One region of the Lysinibacillus sp. CTST325 genome, then DNA from elsewhere that is predicted to be linked to it. Evidence: riboswitches for the same ligand, from Rfam matches in the RefSeq annotation. Region 1 holds a riboswitch; the other holds the start of a gene.
The links. Region 1 has a riboswitch for FMN ahead of ribE (riboflavin synthase). Riboswitches for the same ligand answer to the same signal wherever they lie in the genome.
Positions count from the first base shown of each region.

Region 2: another riboswitch for FMN. It lies ahead of ACYQ73_RS01910 (ECF transporter S component); the one in region 1 lies ahead of ribE (riboflavin synthase).

Region 1 covers NZ_BAAFHO010000001.1:112,144-125,587, reverse strand. Annotated here, with positions in the region: gene ACYQ73_RS00625 (transmembrane-type terpene cyclase) at 1-265, shown strand, start outside; gene ACYQ73_RS00620 (VanW family protein) at 495-1,481, shown strand; gene ACYQ73_RS00615 (HAD hydrolase-like protein) at 1,895-2,512, opposite strand; gene ACYQ73_RS00610 (YibE/F family protein) at 2,828-3,604, opposite strand; gene ACYQ73_RS00605 (YibE/F family protein) at 3,604-4,719, opposite strand; FMN riboswitch at 5,314-5,439, shown strand; FMN riboswitch at 5,565-5,690, shown strand; gene ribE (riboflavin synthase) at 5,834-6,472, shown strand; partial or broken gene ribB (3,4-dihydroxy-2-butanone-4-phosphate synthase) at 6,503-7,096, shown strand; gene ribH (6,7-dimethyl-8-ribityllumazine synthase) at 7,324-7,791, shown strand; gene ACYQ73_RS00585 (spore germination protein) at 7,975-9,423, shown strand; gene ACYQ73_RS00580 (C45 family autoproteolytic acyltransferase/hydolase) at 9,551-10,585, shown strand; gene ACYQ73_RS00575 (sensor histidine kinase) at 11,108-12,412, shown strand; gene ACYQ73_RS00570 (hypothetical protein) at 12,826-13,014, opposite strand; gene ACYQ73_RS00565 (TetR/AcrR family transcriptional regulator) at 13,093-13,444, shown strand, end outside.
Region 2 covers NZ_BAAFHO010000001.1:371,415-377,785, reverse strand. Annotated here, with positions in the region: gene ACYQ73_RS01925 (ATP-binding protein) at 1-95, shown strand, start outside; gene sigX (RNA polymerase sigma factor SigX) at 179-712, shown strand; gene ACYQ73_RS01915 (RNA polymerase subunit sigma) at 709-2,016, shown strand; FMN riboswitch at 2,306-2,503, shown strand; gene ACYQ73_RS01910 (ECF transporter S component) at 2,726-3,313, shown strand; gene ACYQ73_RS01905 (sodium-dependent transporter) at 3,482-4,828, shown strand; gene ACYQ73_RS01900 (STAS domain-containing protein) at 4,898-5,284, opposite strand; gene ACYQ73_RS01895 (methyl-accepting chemotaxis protein) at 5,339-6,371, opposite strand, start outside.

The sequences.
Region 1 (13,444 bases):
AGATATGGCCGGCATATATGCAGCATTTTTCCAAAATCTGATGATGTCAGGGCTTTTTATTGCCTTATTCATACAAAGAGGGAACTTAAGTGGACAATCAATGGGCATAGCCATTTGTAAAATGATCGGTACTGTGTTTGCAGCAGTTTGCTTCTATTTGTATTTTAGAACACCATTGATTACTATCATTTCGCTTGCAATCTTTATTTATGATTGGATTTATATAGTATTGATCTATAGGTTTAGTGTGAAATATGCAAAATAATAAAATTGATAAAGGGATGTTCTGTACCCTGCATCTATAAAAAACAGCGCTCTACAATGTCATTCAACTTTGTAGAGTGTTTTTAACTTAAAAAGTTAAAGCCTCCGGACGCAATTATGTCGAGGCATAATTGATTTTATAAACAAATAAAAATGATGAAATGAAACACACTATCTGGAATACACGAATAAGATGTCTCTGTAGTATGACGATAGGGAAGGTGTTTTATTTGAAAAAGAAGTGGATAACCACACTAAGTATTATTTGTACGATTGGGCTAATTGGCTGTCAAGGGAAATCTGCGGATGAGAAAAAACAAGAACAACAAATTCAAGAGTCAGAGCATAAATCTGAAGATGTAAAAAAGCCTGTTACCTTTGAACAACAACAAGCAGAGTCAGTCGTTGTTGAAATAGTGGATCCTTCTACAAAAGCCATCGTACAAACAATTTCACCGCAAGAAATGGACTATGAACGTGACAGACAATCATATACAAAGCAAATTGAGCAATTAGCAAAAGATTTAGCGAGAGGGAATGAAAAAACAACCGGCTATGATAAACGTATGATACTCGATAAGCTGGACGATCAAGGAAAAATAATTAAAGGTAGTCCTTTAATTGTTTTAAAAGAAAGTGACTTAGTAGAGAGAATATTAGAAGCATCAGCAACTGGTGGTAAAGTGGAGATGCCTCTATCTTTTACAGAAAGCGGCTATAATTTTGAAGATATTCCTTATTTAGAAGACGTAGTTGTTGCATCCTATACAACCTACTTCAATACTCGTGATGTAGGAAGAAATAAAAATATTGAACTTTCGGCGAAGGCAATTAATAATGTTATCGTTGGAAGTGGAGATTATTTCTCCTTTAATACAGTCGTTGGACCAAGAGACGAAGTAAATGGTTATCAGCCTGCGCCAGAAATCATCAACAAAAAGGTTGTGATGGGCATTGGGGGAGGTATCTGTCAAACGTCCAGCACCTTATTTAACGCGGTTGATCAAATACCAGTCAAATTTGTAGAACGTCATCACCATTCTTTAGATGTCGGGTACGTTCCAAAAGGAAGAGACGCTACAGTTTCCTACGGTGGCTTAGATTTCAGATTTCAAAATACAACTAACGTACCTTTTTTAATTAAAGCTAGCTATAGTAAAAATTCTCTTACAATTGAGATAAGAACAGCAGAAAAATATGTAGCAATTTTGAAATAGCCATAGTATTGCTCTTTTGTAAAACGAGGAGTAGATTTCCGTTCCGACTAGGTGCTTTGTCGCTGACGCTTCGCTTTCGCGCTAACGTAGCGGCAACAGCAAATGTTTTCTGTGCGAAAGCATAGCGACAGCAACACGATGTTGGTCACGAAGGCGTTATCACAGGACGTGATTGTTTTAGCCTTCGTTCCTCTATCGCTAATCCCAAAGGAGTCGCCCAGTCTCCACTCCAATCAACCACTAAATATGTATCTTCAATCTGTTCCTCTAATAAAACGAAACTACAGCAATGTTTTTTATGTGCGAAAGTGAAGCGACAGTGGTATATCTGGGACCTTAAATTATTCCCACAATAATTGTTTTCAACAACAAGAGGATCATAGCCATTTTTTAATCGCTATGATCCTCTTAGTTTATATGATATTTAAAATCTCTTGTGGGGTAGCAACTTTGTACTCGGGTTCTTCTTGTTGTACAACATCAATAGCGTCATATCCCCAACTAACCCAAACAATGGGCACGCCCACTTTTTTGCAGGCTACAATATCTCTTTGCTCATCACCAATGTATAAAACTTCTGAAGGTGTAATGCCTGAGTCCTTTAAAAACTTTTTAATCACTTTATCCTTTCCAAAAATACGGTTTGAACAAAGAACATTTGACACACAATGAATACCGTTCATTTTTAGAAATTCTGAAATGTTCTCCTGTGAATTGGAAGAAATAATAAGGATTTTATAGCCCCTTTGATCAATTTCCGTAAGGACTTCTTTAATACCATCATAAAGATGAACATCATTTAATGACTGACGATATAAGCGGTAAAACTGTGGCAAAATCATGGGCAATTTATACATAGGGAAGTCGAATAATTTACTGCGCTCCGCTATAGATAATTTTTTCAATGATTCGATTTCCTTTAACTCTATTCCTTTAAATTTATATTTTTGCGCAATCGTATTCCAAGCTGATGCAAACACTGCTGTAGAATCTGCCAGTGTTCCATCAAAATCAAAAATAATATATTTCATAACAAACTTTCTCCTTTAATTATCTAGTTGTAAAGACGTTTTTTTCTTGAAAATGTTACTGCCTATTTTTAAAATAATGACATGATTATACAGAATATGTAACAGAGTATTATTAATAACCCCAGACGAATAAATTTTTTTACTAATGGATAAATATTTCTTTAAGTAAAGGGAGGTAAGGGGTGTTCTTTGGTAAATATTGTACCGAAAAATGCATCGAATTCAATAATGAAATCATCTGAAAATTTTTATGTAGTTGAATGGACAAAAAAGTACCTGTCATCCGTTGTTTGAGCTGGGTGACAGGTAGGAATACTATGAAGCATCTTGTGTTGTATCGCGTTTTTTTGTTAAATAATATGCATTTACCGAGGAAGTAATAGGAATGATAAGTGCGATTCCAATACCTGCGCAGAATATCATAATAAGTTCAGTGGCAAATACTTTTGAATTAATAATTTCACCAATTGAATAAGATAAATCTTTAAACCATATGAGCAAGCTTAAATATCCACCAAAGAAAGCGAAAAATAATGTATTTGTATCTGTACCTAAAATGTCCCTTCCGATGCTTAAACCTGATGTAAATAATTTTTTTCTGCTAATTAACGGATTATGATGAAGAATTTCATGCATGGAAGTAGCAATAGAAATGGCAACATCTAAAATGGCCCCAATCGTACTCATAATAATAACGGAAGCTCCAATTTGCACAAAATTGACACCAATATAAAGAGAAAATATGCTAATTTCTTCTGAGGATTCTTCCCCGAATCCTCGAATCATTGATTTCTCCGTTACAAAAACAATGAATAATAATAAAATTACAATCGTAATCATGGTAGAAATGAATGCAGTTACCGTTTTACTGCTCGTTTCATTAATAAAAAATAAGCTAATCCAGCTAATGACGGTACAGGCAATGAGCGTTAATAAAATCGGACTATTTTTCTGACTGGTCATTAAAAAGATAGTTATAAAGAGTACTCCAAAGTTTAAAAATAAAGATAGAAAAGATCGTACTCCTTTTTTTCCACCAATAACGATCATCAATATGAATAAAATGGCAGTTAACCATACTAATACATTCATTATTTTTCCCTCTTTCGATTAATGAAAAAAATAGAAGTGTATAAACTGATTGGAATTGTTAAGACCACACCTATTCCACCTGCTAGTGCCCTAGCTAATTCTAATGAAAGGTTCATGGAAAGTGTTTGCCCTAATGGATAAGAGTTTTTCAAATATAAAATCAACATAGGGATTGAGCCACAAATATAAACAAAAAACAAAATACTTGTAATCGTTCCCATAATGTCTTTCCCGATGTCCATCCCTGAGGTTTTCAGTGCTTGGTCAGAAATATTTTGGTTTTGCTCAAATAAAGCGAACATTGAAGAAGCCATTGTGATGGAGACATCCATTACAGCTCCTAGTGCTCCAATAAATAACCCAGCCATAAAAATCACTCGATAAGGTCGCGTTAAAAATTGCATCTCTTCATATCGAATTCCATTTTCGTTTGTGATCCACAGAACTAAAGCGCTAATCAATAACGAAATAAATGTTCCGATAAGTGTTGCAGCAATCCCTGCATATGTTTTTTCATTCAAGCCGTTAATGAGAATTAAAGAAATGACCGTAAATAAAAGAACACATACCCCGCTAATAAATATCAAATTTATATTAGATTGTATATATAAATCCAAAGCGTAGGATAAAACAAGAGAATTTACAATTAAACTGATGATTGAAAATAACCCTTGCCTTTTACCAACGATCAGCAAAGCAAAAATAAAAATCCACGCCACTATCAAGACAAACTGATCACGTTTCACGTCTAAAATAGCCCCAGTTAAATCCCCATTTTTGTTTGTATTTGCTTTAATGGAAACAAATAATTTATTCCCAACATGGTACTCTTGATCAAAGGCTCCAGATGCTGAATACTCATTTGTAAAATGAATAAGCTTACCTTTTTTTTCACCATTTTTTAATACAGCTGTAATTTGCTGAGTATATAAATGATCTTCATTTTCATACAAATCCGTTACAGGGTTTGATTCTTTTAATTCCGTTTTTATAACTTCCGCAATTGGACGATCATAAAATGCTTCGTTGTGATAAACGAAAAAAACAGAAGCGATAAAGCAAATTGCGATAAAGGTATAAAATATAACTTTGTTAAAAGATTTTTTTTTCAAGATGTTTTGCAATAAAAAAACCTCCAATGTGAGAAGGGAATCTAATCCTAGTCGTTGCGTTCATTGTTAACGTTGGCACGAACAATGACTCACAGTGTCACTATGAATTTTAATGTCAAGCGGATTAAAAAAGTGCCATTATAATGTAACGTGCTAATTGAATAGAGGTTCCTTAATAAGTAGCTTTTAGCTTACTTAGTTTTAGCATATTTAAATTATTGTTATTCATTGTGTAAGTATATATTAATTTATTCGCTTTAGATCAATAGTATGGTTATTAGCAGTGTCTTAGGGAAATATAGACAACTTAGCATATGAAGGAAGCGGTAAAATACAGAAGAGGGGTTCGAGGGATGCAGTCGCCCCAGGACCGATTTGGATGCCATTAACTGTCTCTAGGTATCCAACGGTTGTCAAATACGTCAATAAAACGAGCGGGGCATGCGCCTACCTATATTTAGCCCCCGATGACTCATCCTTCGTTATTGGTCAAGTACTACATGTGGATGGGGATCATTACTGAAATTTAGAAATTGTTTTTGAGAATTATCTGGATAAATTAATCAAGTAGTGTTATCGTAAGAAATAGCTAAATAAAATATCCTTCAGGGTAGGGTGAAATTCCCAATCGGCGGTGATGAAGAAATTCAAAGTCCGTGAGCGCAAGCTGATTTGGTGCAAATCCAAAACCGACAGTTATAGTCTGGATGGGAGAAGGGTAAAAGTGTGAGCTTTTTAAATTCGCTTGAGTTTATAAGGTTTGTTTGAGTATGCTTTTATTTTAACTACTTCCCATTTTATAGTTGGGAAGTAGTTTTTGTTTTATTTGGCTAAAAAATTGAATAGCAGTTGTTCTTCGGGGTAGGGTGAAATTCCCAATCGGCGGTGATGAAGAAATTCAAAGTCCGTGAGCGCAAGCTGATTTGGTGCAAATCCAAAACCGACAGTGACAGTCTGGATGGGAGAAGAACGATGAGATGACAGCCTATGGAAAAAAATATTATATCCATGAGGTTTATTTGTTGACGTCTTATGTATATGAACTCCCAAACCCCTTTAATCTAAGGGGTTTTTTGTTTGAACGAAAATTATTAAATGAATGAAAGTAGGTGTAAAAATGTTTACGGGAATTGTTGAGGATATTGGTACCGTAAAAACCATGCAAAGCGATCGGCAAAGTATGAAAATTACCGTTATTTCAAAGGAAATGGTAGAGGATGTAAAGCTCGGGGATAGTATAGCGGTCAATGGTGTTTGTTTAACAGTGATACATTTTAATGAACAAGAGCTAACGATGGATGTAATGCCTGAAACAGTGAGCGCAACAAATTTACAGCAGCTCGCAGTTGGAGATCCGGTAAATTTAGAGCGTGCTATGTCAGCTAATGGACGTTTCGGTGGTCATTTTGTATCCGGACATGTTGACGGGGTAGGGAAAATAGTGCGCAAGCGGCCATTAGCAAATGCAGTCTATATTGATATTGAACTATCAACAGAGTTAACGAACTACTGTATTCCAAAGGGTTCTATCACAATTGACGGAACGAGTCTAACACTCTTTCATGTCGAGAAAAACGGTGTCACAGTATCACTGATACCTCACACATACCAGGAAACTATTTTAGGTATGAAGAAAATGGGTGATCTCGTTAATGTAGAAACCGATTTAGTTGGAAAATACATTTTGCATCAACTTAAGTGTGGACAGGAACCTCCGACCATCACAAGAGATTTCTTAGCACAAAACGGGTTTTAACTAACATTTTACGAACTGGAGGCGGCGATATTGCTACATTCAATTGAAGAAGCAATAGAGGATTTAAAACAAGGGAAGATGATTATTGTAGTAGATGACGAGGACAGAGAAAACGAAGGGGACTTACTCGCACTTGCGGAATTTATGACTCCAGAAACGATTAACTTTATGGCGACCTATGGACGAGGTCTTATATGTACACCGATTTCACAGGAGCTTGCACAAAAGTTAGCATTAAAGCCTATGGTTAGTATTAATACAGATAATCATCAAACGGCATTTACCGTTAGTATAGATCATGTAGACACAACGACTGGAATTAGCGCATTTGAACGGGCAATGACTATACAAAAAATGTTAGAACCACAAGGGAAAGCCGCAGATTTTCGTAGACCAGGCCATGTATTCCCGTTAATAGCAAAAGATAATGGTGTATTAGAGCGTAGAGGACATACAGAAGCTACAATTGATTTGGCCAAACTTTGTCATAGTGTTCCCGCGGGCATTATTTGCGAAATTATGGGCGACGATGGCAAAATGCTACGCTTTAATGACCTCATTAAATATGCAGCACAACATCATTTAAAAATGATTTCCATAGAAGCATTGGCAACATATCGTCGACAACAAATAATGGAAGAAAACACACAGACAATATAAAGGAACATCAACAAAAGTTTGGAATGACATTTGTTAAAACGTACTTTATGTATATAAGTTGATTGGAGTGGAGACTAGACAACTCCTTGGGATTAGCGACTCATCGGACGCCCCCAGGAAAGCGCCTAGTCGGAACGGAAATCAACCCCACGTTATGATGAGTAGACTAAATAATAGAGGAGAGATTCAAAATGGTTAAAACATTTGAAGCACAATTAATTGGTACGGATTTAAAAATAGCAGTAGTAGTTGGTCGTTTCAACGAATTTATTACAAGCAAATTATTAGACGGTGCATTAGATGGTTTAAAGCGTCATGGTGTGGATGAGAATTCTATCGATGTAGCATGGGTTCCTGGTGCATTTGAAGTGCCATTCATCGCGAAACAGTTAGCTGAAACAAAGAAATATGATGCCATTATTGGATTAGGTACAGTAATCCGTGGCTCAACAACACATTATGATTATGTATGTAATGAATCAGCAAAAGGAATTACAAATGTGTCACTAACTACAAATGTACCTGTTATTTTTGGCATTGTAACTACAGAAAATATTGAACAAGCGATTGAGCGCGCAGGGACTAAATCAGGAAATAAAGGCTATGACGCAGCAATGTCTGCTATTGAAATGGCAAATTTAAAAAAGTTGATTGGATAAATATTGTCGAATAATAGTATGGAAATTGCATATGTAAATTATTCTGAGAAGCATTTTAAACATTAAGTATTCTTGAATATTTTTATAAAACATGGGGAAAATATCCGTAAGTGTATTTATGTTATTACTCATAAATGTACTAATTTGGAGCTGGCTCAGTAGGAGATGAGGGATATTTCTTCAATGGAACAAGAATTAAATTTGAAATCTTTGAAGTCACTATTTCAACGCTCTGCTGATGTAATATTCCAAGAGTATTTCTTCCAGCAACATAAAGTACATTTGATAAAATGTGAAGCGATGGTTGATGAGCGGTTACTGCAGACCGTTATTGTGCAACGAGTTCAATCATTATTTACTGCAACAGCGGAGGAAATGTTAGAAGAACATATACAAAACAATTTACACGTTCCCCATCTTCAGAAAATATCAAGTAAAGATGATGCCATCACAAGAGTTTATAAAGGACATGTTTTACTCTATTTTGAAGATATGAATTTTCTGTATTCAAGTTATATCGCTAAAAAACCGAATCGGGAGCCTAAAGAAACAACTCTTGAATTAGTTGTCAAAGGTCCGAGAGATGATTTTATTGAGGATGTTTTTATCAATATAGCTTTATTACGAAAACGGTTACCTACTAATTCATTGAGTGTTGAAACATATGAACTTGGTAAACGATCAAAAACAACTGTAGCTGTACTTTATTTTGAAGATGTCGTCAATCAAAAAATGCTTGAGCAAATAAAACTACAGTTGCAACGTGTGGATACGGATATTGTATTTAGTGGGGATTTGTTGATGGAGAGAATTGAGCAGAGTGCAAAAATTCTACCTAGACATGATTATACTGGCCGCCCTGATTTTGCTGTACAAGCTTTAAGTAGAGGACGCATTATCATTATGGTTGATGGAGTATCATATGCCATCATTACCCCGGCTAATTCAATGTTACTTTTTAAATCCGGTGAGGATAATGAGTATCCGGTTATTGTAAGTTCTATGGAGCGTATACTACGAATAATAGCTATCTTAATAAGTATACTTTTACCAGGTTTTTGGCTTGCATTAACGACTCACCATCAAGAACAATTGCCATTCATCCTATTGGCAACTGTCGTTGAATCAAGAACGGGGCTCCCATTTCCAACTATTCTAGAAATATTAATGATGCTGTTTATGTTTGAATTATTTCGAGAAGCAAATATACATCTACCCAATGTTATCAGCGGTTCAATAAGTGTTGTCGGGGGATTAATTATTGGAGATGCAGCTATTAAATCGGGTGTTACGAGCCCTGCCATGATTGTAGTTATCGCTACGTCAAGTATTGCAGCTTTTACACTCGTCAATCAATCTTTCGTAACAGCAATGAGCATTCTCAGGATAATCATCATTTTAGCATCTGCCTTTTTAGGGTTATTTGGATTCTTTATTTCGGTGTTTTTCATACTTCTTTATACTGCAAACATACGAGTATTAGGTGTACCGTACTTAAATATGAGCGCAGATTTAAATTGGCAGGACATTAAAAAATCTTTAGTTCGCTTATCTCCTACAGGTTATCGAATGCGACCTGAATTTTTAAATGTACAAGATGAGACAAAGACATCAAGTAGGAAAAATAAATAGTTAGAATGAAGAGATCAGGCTTTTATAGGCCTGGTCTTTATATGTCTTATTTCACTGGACCTTTTATTTACTTGAAGCATTACGATGAATATAGAAACCAATTACAGTAGGTAAGGAGAGAAAATTAATGAGATTTTATGAAGAATTAATCGTAGAAGTTGTAAATCTAAGGGGCAGTTACTATCAAATTGGGCTTCAGCAAAGTAAAGAACTACTATCAACTTTTCATCCAATACAAAATGAATCTCTGAACTTTATAAATGTCCAAATGGCAAAACAATTACTACAATTTCATTCCCCTAGTCTTTTGCAAGAAATGGAAGGATTGGCCGTTGGATTAGCTCAAATGCTGGATTCTGTCATTGATATGTATAGTGGCTATAATATTACCTTTCCTGAAATGGGCTGTACTTCTTTTGTGCAAGACGGAAATTATATTAGAAACTATGATTTTAGTCCAACATTGTATGATGCAAGACTTGTATTTTCTAATCCAATGAATGGATATGCGAGTGTTGGATTTAGCCAACAAATTATAGGTAGACTTGATGGAATGAATGAATATGGGTTAGTTGTTGGTCTACATTTTGTCAACAATGAGTACAATGGTGAGGGCTTTATCGCTTCAACGATTGTCCGAATATTATTAGAGCAATGTAAAAATATTGAAGAAGCACTTAAATTAATTACAGAACTCCCACATGGTTATTGTTACAATTACTCAATGACAGATCAAAGCGGACAATCTATAGTAGTAGAAGCTTCCCCACATAAGCAGGAATTAAGATATGAAAATCCGTTAATTTGTACGAATCATTTTCAAACAACGAGTATGAAAGAGAAAAATAAGAAAAATATTCAAGGGTCTGTCAATCGAAAACATTTTATAAATTATTTAATTGAAAAAAATTTGACTACAATGGCTGCTTATCGACATTTTAATAATGGAAATTCTCCGTTATTTTTTAAGCACTATCAACAATACTTTGGCACATTACATACTGTAGTTTATTCGCCAAAACTTCTAGAAGTTATCGTTGGAATAGGGGAGGACGCAGAACCGATTACAATTTCTTTTAAAGATTATTTGGACGAAGCTTTAACACTTCCTAAAAGGATAAAAGGTCGGATTGATTCAAAAAGCGGAGAAAGAATGGAATAAGCAATATATAATAAGGAGGGGGCATATTAAAAATCCTTCTCCTTTTTAGTTTACTTTCTAATGAAGGATTATTAAACTAATGGTTGCGACTAGAATGGTGTTTCGTTCGAAAAATAAAAATTGTTTTAGAATTTTATCAGTTCCTGATAGACTTCTCCAACGTCAATAATGGGAAGGAGATAGCCCAAAAAGTAAGTGGCGATAAATGTGGGTTGGTAATAGTCAAAACTCGCTTGGGATGATAAGATAAGAACGAATATTTTTATTTAGAGAGGCGAAGAATCATGAAGTATGCATTTATCCAAGCCGATTCCGGACGTAATTATGTCGAGATATAATTGAACAACCATAAAAACGAAGTCTACTATAGTATTATAGGAATATTGGATTGAAATCGTTTCCCTAGTGGAGAGTATGACATGATGTTAACTTCGGCTAACGATTTTTGTATTTGATGCGAAAGTCAAGCCCAACTAAATTAAGGCATTATTCATGTCTATAGATGAGGAAGTACCAGTTTGTATGAAAACACGAAAAATAAAACTAATTTTACTACTATCAACTATCTTATTAATACTGTTTACAAGCTTAAACATCTTTACATCCTATATAAAAATGAAAAAGACAGTTGAAGAGTCAATCGCTAACCAAAGTCTGGAAGCGGCTATGTCTATTGCATCTTCAATTGATGTAGAGGCATACAAACAATTTTTAGATAACCCCGTGAAAAACGATTATTATTGGCAATTAAGAGATTACTTAAATGATGCAAGAGTAAAAATAGGTGCCTTATTTGTTTATACATTAGAGATTGAAAATCCAAAGGTATCCAAAGCAATGATTATGGGTTTACCAGCTGAATTTAAAGGCTTTGATATCGGAATGTACTGTACAGTACCCGAGATGCAAGTGCAAAGAGCTTATAATGGAGAAACATATGTAACAGAAGTAATATCAGACCCTGTATATGGCTCTTACTTATCTGTTGGTGCACCAGTCAAAGATAAAGCAGGGGAGATTATTGCATACATAGGTATTGATATTAGTGCAGACACATTAAATGGCATCAAGGGAAAAGTGATCAAAGACAATCTTTTCATCTTTATTTTTAATGGTGCCCTCATTTTAATCGTTATTTGCTCTGTTTTCTTCTTACAGAGATGGTATCAAAAAGAAGTAGCAGAGGAAGTTGGAGCGACAGAAGATACATATCAAGCAGAAATTAAGACTTTAATCACTTCCGTGTCCTCTTTAAGACATGATTTCACAAATCATATACAAGTATTGCATGGATTTCTGCAATTAGACAAACCTGATCAGGCCAAACAATATTTATCTTCACTATCCAAAGAGGTTCAGGCTATTAAGTCACTCAAATTAAATATTGATCATCCTGGCTTGGCGATATTATTACAAACGAAAAAACTAACTGCACAAAATCATAATATTGATATGGATTTTTCAGTCTCACAGGATGCATTTAATAAAATTAAAACAACGGATTTAATCAAAATCTTGTCGAATTTAATAGATAATGCGATTGATGCAGCAAATGAATTACCGGAAGAGCAACGAAAAATTACAATTTGCTGTAAAGCTGATGATAAGCAATATGAATTTAAGGTTACAAATACCGGACCAAACATTGTAGAAGCAGGGCAAATATTCAAGCAAGGATTTTCCACTAAAAAACCAGAAAGTGGTAAAATAAGAGGACAGGGCTTGTTTATTGTGCATGAAATTGTTAATAAGTACGACGGTCAAATTTCTATCGATTCATCAAAATATTTAGAAACAACAGCAATAGTTACCATTCCAATAAAGTAAATTTCTAAACTTCATGCAGAAAATTTTTATTAAAAGTTAAGTGTTAAAGTAATGCAAATAAAGCCGTCACATTTGACGGCTTTAATTACGCGCACGCATTTCTTCTAAGCAACGCTCTCTAAATATTCTTTAAGTTCCTCCGTAATCTTTGATAAAAATTCAGTAGTTGCTCTAATTGATTCTTCTCCTTCTAGCCGTGTCCCTATTTCATCTCCACCCGTTTTAAAACATAAGCCTCAAACTCAGTATAATCCTTGAACGGCTCCAAGCCCTTAGATGGATCTTTATGTTCGTTCGCCATATAAATACATCCCCTTATAACACTATCTTTTTGATTTCCTCGTAATGTTCATCCCAAAGTTTTTAGAACGCAGCCTTCAATTCTTCACCGGATAAAGCTTCTTCTTTAGCTATTATAAAAATATAAGAGCCTTCTGAATTAATGGATAGAACGTCCAAAGTCGTGGATAGAACCTTTGAAATGATGGATTAGAAAGTTCAAAGTCGTGGATAGAACGTCCAAAGTCGTGGATAGAATCTTCGAAATGATGGCTAGAATCACTAAAGTCGTGGATTTCATTTTGTTCAATTAACACATTCATTGACCTTACAGATAAATAACCATATAATGGAATTTACTTGATAGGTTAATTATGTTTCTTATAAAGGAGTGACGAATGTTGACAAAATTATTAGATTTAGACTCTCAAAGAAGGAACGCAATTTTAAATGCAGCTTTAAAAGAATTTTCATCACAGGGGTATGACAACGCTTCAACAAATGTAATTGCAAAAGAAGCCGGAATTTCTAAAGCCCTTATGTTCCACTATGTAAGTAGCAAGCAGGAGTTTTTTCTTGTTGTGTATGATTACTTTTCTGACCTAATAAAAAAAGAATATTTCGAATTGATGAATTATGATGCAAAAGATATTTTTGACAGATTGCGTCAATCATATCTTTTGCAAATTAAACTATCGGAAAAGTACCCTTGGATTTTAGAGTTTAATAAACTTTCACGAACTACTAATTCTA
Region 2 (6,371 bases), 260 kb from region 1:
CTAGAAATATTGTCAAGGCACATTCAGGCAATATTATGGTAGATAGTGTGCTAAAAGAGGGGACTACATTCACGTTTTATTTACCTTTTGATTAATACTATTAAAGAGTGGTATTAATTGGATGTAACTTCTGTGGACATTTAGACGACAAATATAAATAGAACGGGGGTGGAGTGCTTTGAATGACTCCGTGTTCCATCGGTTATACGATGCATATCATCAAGACGTGTTCCAGTTTCTTATTTATTTAGTAAAAAACCGTACACTTGCTGAAGATTTAGCGCATGAGGTTTATGTTCGCGTATTGCGCTCGTATGATCAGTTCGCAGGGAATAGCAGCGAAAAGACTTGGCTTTTTGCTATTGCTAAAAATGTCGCTATTGATCATTTTAGAAAGCAGGCTGTACGACAAAAACATTCACTTGATTTTTTTGATTGGGAAACGGAACAGCTACATTCAACCACACCATCACCGGAAGAAATGCTGCAGGCCAGTGATGAATTTATGCAGGTACAATCAGCACTTGAACACTGTACTGGTGACCAAAAAATGGTCATTATTATGCGCTACTTTCAAGATTTATCGATTGCAGAAACTGCACAAATACTAGATTGGACAGAAGCGAAGGTAAAAACCACTCAGCATCGTGCCATTAAATTTTTAAGGCAACAGCTACAACAGGTTAGTGAACAGGAGGCGAAAAGGCAATGACACATAACCAATTTGATGATGACCAACTTGAGCATCTATTAAATAATGCCCCTAAGCTTTCTGACCGCCGTTCGAAAGAAGAAATATTCAATCGATTAATGACAGATGCTCGCTTGCAGGATAATGTCCATCTTCAAGAAGCTATACAACAACCGATAGATGATGAAATAACATCGCAAGAGCAACAACACAGTATTCCTATGCAACAAGAAAGTACCGAGACAGCGACAACAAAGAAGAAAATTCGTAAATGGCCAATCTTTATGAGCGTTGCAGCAGTTTTCGCTTTAACAGTACTTACAGGCTCTATGTTCATGAATCATAATGATGCAAAAATAGACCAGGCTAATGCTCCTGAAACCTCTCAATATTCAACATCGCAGGATAGTCATGCAGCGAAAAGCTCTGTCAACCATGATAAGATGATGGAATCCAACAGCATAGTAGCAGAACATTCAAGGATCATGTCTTTACGATCATCAGTTTATGAGGAAGATTTAACAGATGCAGTAGTATTTCATATTGGTTTGGCAAATCGTGATAAGAAAAGCGTACCGATGACGTATATCATTCCAAATGAACGAGTTGCTACTGATTTTGCGAAGAAAAAGCCTACAACATTACAAATGTATGAAAAGTATGCGCCGCAAATTGATGAGAAAGCAAATGGTCTTACTAACTATCATCCATATAAAGGAGAATTGAAGGAGAAGGGCGATAAACTAGTTCATGTATTGCCGGAGGAAAATGATTATGATGTTGCTTCAGCAGATACTAATGAATATTTAGAGACTTTACAGGATACATTCTCTGATTCAGAGTATAAAGATGTTGAGTTTGAAAATCCTGATGGTACAGCCTACAAATTTTCCAAGGAAGAAGAGCCAAGTAATCCTAAGGCATTAACAAGCTCAAATCATTTTAATTATTATTTATATAAAGATGAAAATGGAGCTGAATATTTATCACCCGATTCTCGTAAAACTTTTCCCACTGTAACAGAAGCACTTACCGATATGCGAAATAAAAATGATGATGTATACGTTTCAGTTGTACCGGAAAATATAACATACACTGTGAAAGAAGTAGCAGAAGGTGTTATTGTTACATTTGATGAGCCGCTTGATTTAACGACCATGGATACTGTTCGTGCAACTCAGCTGATAGAAGCTATGATGCTCACTGCTGCAAGCTTTGATCAACAAATACGTTTAGACAATGTTGTACAGGAAACCTGGGAGGGATTTGATTTAAAAAAATTCTTGCCAAAGCCTGTAGGAGCCAATAAACGATATATGCCATAAACAGCATAACGGTAGAACTTAAAAAATTTTTTGGAGCATTCTCGCCGCTATATGTGCGTGAATGCTCTTGTCATTTTATGACACCAGTAGCAAAGAGTTATTGCTCATAAAAGCCTATTGGTGAGGATTAGTGGAGATGTAGAAAACCCTCACTGATTAAAGTTTCGCTCTATGAGCTATTGGTCGAGTATTTATAAAGCATACAAGTTTAATCGGAATTTTTTAAGCAAAGCTATTTACATTTCTCTAATAATTCATTATAGTAAGGCTATGAAACAAAAAAATAATGATTCATCTTCGGGGCAGGGTGAAAATCCCGACCGGCGGTAATAGAGTTGTAAATCGCTAATGTTTCCTTTAAGACATATTAGCTCGCATGATTTACTAAAAGCTCTTCAGCCCGCGACCTGTGCAAATAATTTTTTGCATGGCTGACTTGGTGTAATTCCAAGGCCGACAGTTAAAGTCTGGATGGGAGAAGATGGAGGTACGATCGTCATTCATTGTTATGAATTTAGCTATGTATGAGCGTTTTTTCGATGTGGCTTCACACAGCGTATGCTCAGAAAATAGTTAATTAATGGCGTTTTTTAATCATGCCTATTCTCCCTTATGCTCTTTTGCATAAGGGTTCTTTCATGATGATAATCGATTAGGTCGTAACCTTTCTTCTTGCGAGATTGAATCAGCAAAGAGGAGAGAGTTTTCTATGAAGAAAAATGTTAAACTTCAATCGTATATTACGATTGGCATGCTGAGCAGTATTTCGTTTTTATTAATGCTTTTTAATTTCCCGATTCCGCCATTTCCAGCGTTTTTGGAAGTGGACTTCAGTGATATGCCAGCATTACTAGCAGCGATCACTATGGGACCTGTAGCTGGTATTTTAGTAGAATTATTTAAAAATGTGTTGGACTGGGTTTTCTCAGGCACGCCAACGGGAGTACCGGTAGGACATATCGCGAACTTTGTGACAGGTATTTTATTTATTCTACCAGTGAGTTTTGTTTTTAATCGCTCCAAAACAGTTAAAGGCCTTATCGGAGGTTTAGCTGCTGGAACAATTGTAATGGCAGTAGGGATGAGCATTCTTAACTATGCAGTATTTTTACCTATGTACACTTACTTTTTAGGTATGGAGCCTGTTGTAGGTGATTCACTATATAAAATGATCGTAGCTGGTATATTGCCATTTAACATTGTAAAAGGTATTTTAATTACTATCATCATGGCATTACTATTTACAACGATGCGTAAATGGATTAATAATCAGCGTTCCATGTATTTAACAAAATAATTAGGATGAGACCTCGAGCTGTTAAGCGTTCGAGGTTTTTTTATTTAGAATGATGGTTGAGGTGTTGGATAATATTACGCAAAAGTAACGTATAGAATTAATCTAGTCGAGTGTATTATTTTATTGTAGAATAAGGAAGAGTTGAGTAAGTTAGAGGAGTTTGAAGAGATGAGTGAAAAAAAGAGTCAGTGGTCTAGTAAACTAGGCTTTATTTTAGCATCGGCTGGAGCTGCAATTGGACTAGGCGCAATTTGGAAGCTTCCTTATGTTACTGGACAAAGTGGTGGAGGAGCGTTTTTCCTTATTTTTGTTCTATTTACATTGCTGATTGGTTTACCGATGTTGTTATCAGAATATATTTTAGGTCGTGGTACACAGTCTGAGGCTGTAACTGCCTATAAAAAAATTGCACCTACAAAAACAGGTTGGGCTTGGGTTGGTCGTATGGGTGTGCTCGGCTGTTTTTTATTATTAAGTTTTTACAGTGTTGTAGGAGGTTGGATTTTTATATATAGTGGCCTTGGTGTGACTGGGGCTGTTATTGATCCTTCCGTTGATCCTAGTGAACTATTTGCAAAGATTGTAGGAACACCTTGGATTACATTACTAGGTTTAGGGCTGTTTACGCTAGTAAATGTATTAGTCATTTCACTTGGTGTGCAAAATGGTATAGAAAAGGCCAATAAGTGGATGATGCCTTTATTATTCATTATGTTTATTGTGCTTGTTGTGAGGGCTTTAACATTAGATGGGGCAATGGAGGGGGTTAAGTTCTTCTTATGGCCTGACTTTTCCAATATAACTGGAAAGGCTATATTAGAAGCGTTAGGGCAGTCTTTCTTTGGCTTAGCGGTAGGGTTTTCTTGTCTTGTGACGTACAGCTCCTATTTAAAGAAAGATGTGAGCTTACCTAATTCCGCAGGCTCCGTTGTTCTTCTCACAGTGCTTGTATCGTTTTTAGCAGGATTAGCAATTTTCCCTGTTGTATTTGCTTTTGATTTAGAACCAGCATCTGGACCTGGCTTACTGTTTATGGTTCTGCCAACAGCATTTAGTCAAATGCCATTTGGTGAAATATTCTTAGCGATGTTTTTATTATTATTTTTATTCGCAACGCTAACTTCTTCATTCAGTTTATATGAAATTATCGTAGCGGCATTTATGGAAAAGGGACGTATGTCTCGTTCTGCATTGACGATGCTACTAGGTGTAGTAGTCTTTATTGCGGCGATTCCTGCAGCGCTTTCATCAAGTACTTTAGCGGATGTATCAATTTTTGGAAAAACAATTTTTGATGCAACTGACTTTTTAGTATCTAATTTAATGCTTCCGTTAGGTAACTTATTGATTGCTATTTTTATTGCGTATGTAGTTGATAAAGAAATTGTGAAGAAGGAATTATTAATAGGAAGTCAAATGGGGCAGGGGTTCTATTCAACGTATCGACTACTGATGTTAATAGTAGTACCTTTTGTGATTATCGTTGTGTTTGTAAATATGCTTTTACAATATTAAAGTGAATAGGTTGCATTCCGTTTAATAGGAATGCAACCTACTTTTATGTTTGGGAGGGCAACAACAGGGTTAGTATTCGCTAAGTGATAGTTCACCTAGCCAGCCTTCTTTAATGATCTGTCTTGCTTGCTCTTCGCTTTTAGTAATAGGGAATACTTTATCGACTTGTGAAATAGCAAACAAGTTACGAATGAAATCATCGACAACAATAATGGCGATTTTCTTTTCTTTTACAGATACTTTCTTTGCGAAATTGACAATCATGCCAAAGCCGGTACTATCGATGTTTGTAACCTTTTGCATATCGATAATATATCCATGCATTGTTTCCAAGCTTAATGATTGAAGCTCAATTTTTATCTCTTCAATCAACCCATATTCTAAATCGCCCATAAACGCAATCAAAATATAATCAGCCTTTGTGTCAATATCCATCGCAATTTTCTTCTGATTCATACTATAGCGCCTCCATTTTCTTTTTCATGTTAGGAAATTCTAATTCTATAGAAGTTAAAACTTGAATTTATTGACTTCATTTTGTAATTTATCAGCAATAGATGCTAACTCATCTGAACTTTGTGTAATTTCTGCCACAGTTGCATACTGTTCTTCCGATGTTGCGGCAATTTCCTCTGTTGCTGCGGCGGAGTCTTCAATGATGCGGGAAATATCTTGAATGGCTTTTTGAACCCCTAAGGAGTTGTTGTTTACATTCGTAAATGCAGCCTTCATCTGCTCAACGCCTTTTTCTGTTTCTTCAACCTTTTCAACGATTTCCTTTAATGCAGTTCCTCCCTTGTTGATAATGGTTACTTGCTCCTCTACTGCTAGTAGATTACTTTCCATCGTGCGAACTGTCACAGAAGTTTCAGCCTGAATATCTTTAATGAGATTTGTAATTTGTCCTGATGCTAAACTTGATTGCTCGGCTAACTGGCGTACCTCTGATGCAACGACGGCAAAGCCTTTTCCTTGCTCGCCTGCTCGTGCTGCTTCGATGGCTGCATTGAGTGCAAGTAGATTTGTTTGCTCTGCGATACCCGTAATAACAGTAATAATGCCGCCAATTTCTTCAGAGCGTTTACCGAGTTTTTGGATAGAATCTGTCGCGTAAGACACTGTTTGTGTGACATCGCTTAAATGTTTTATAGCTTCATTGATTGCCTCTTCACCTTGGCGTGCAAAATGGGTAGATTCTATAGCACTATTTAACGTGCTTTCGGCCTTTTGTAAACTGCTCGATACTTCTCCAATTGTTTTTTGCATCATAGTCACTATTTGTTCAGCTTGATCAGATTGAGTCGTAGTACCAACTGCAATTTCATTCATCGTAAGTGCAATTTGGTTAGAAGCCTCACTTGTTTGATGTGATGATTCTGCTAATGAATGCGATGAGTTAGCTATTTGATTGGCGCTACCAGCTACGATTGTCATCGTCTCTGTTAAACGATTTTTCATATCATTAAAGGCATTTGCTAAAACAGCAATCTCATCTTTACCTTTAGGATTTAATAACTTTACATTTAAATCTAAATCTGCTAGC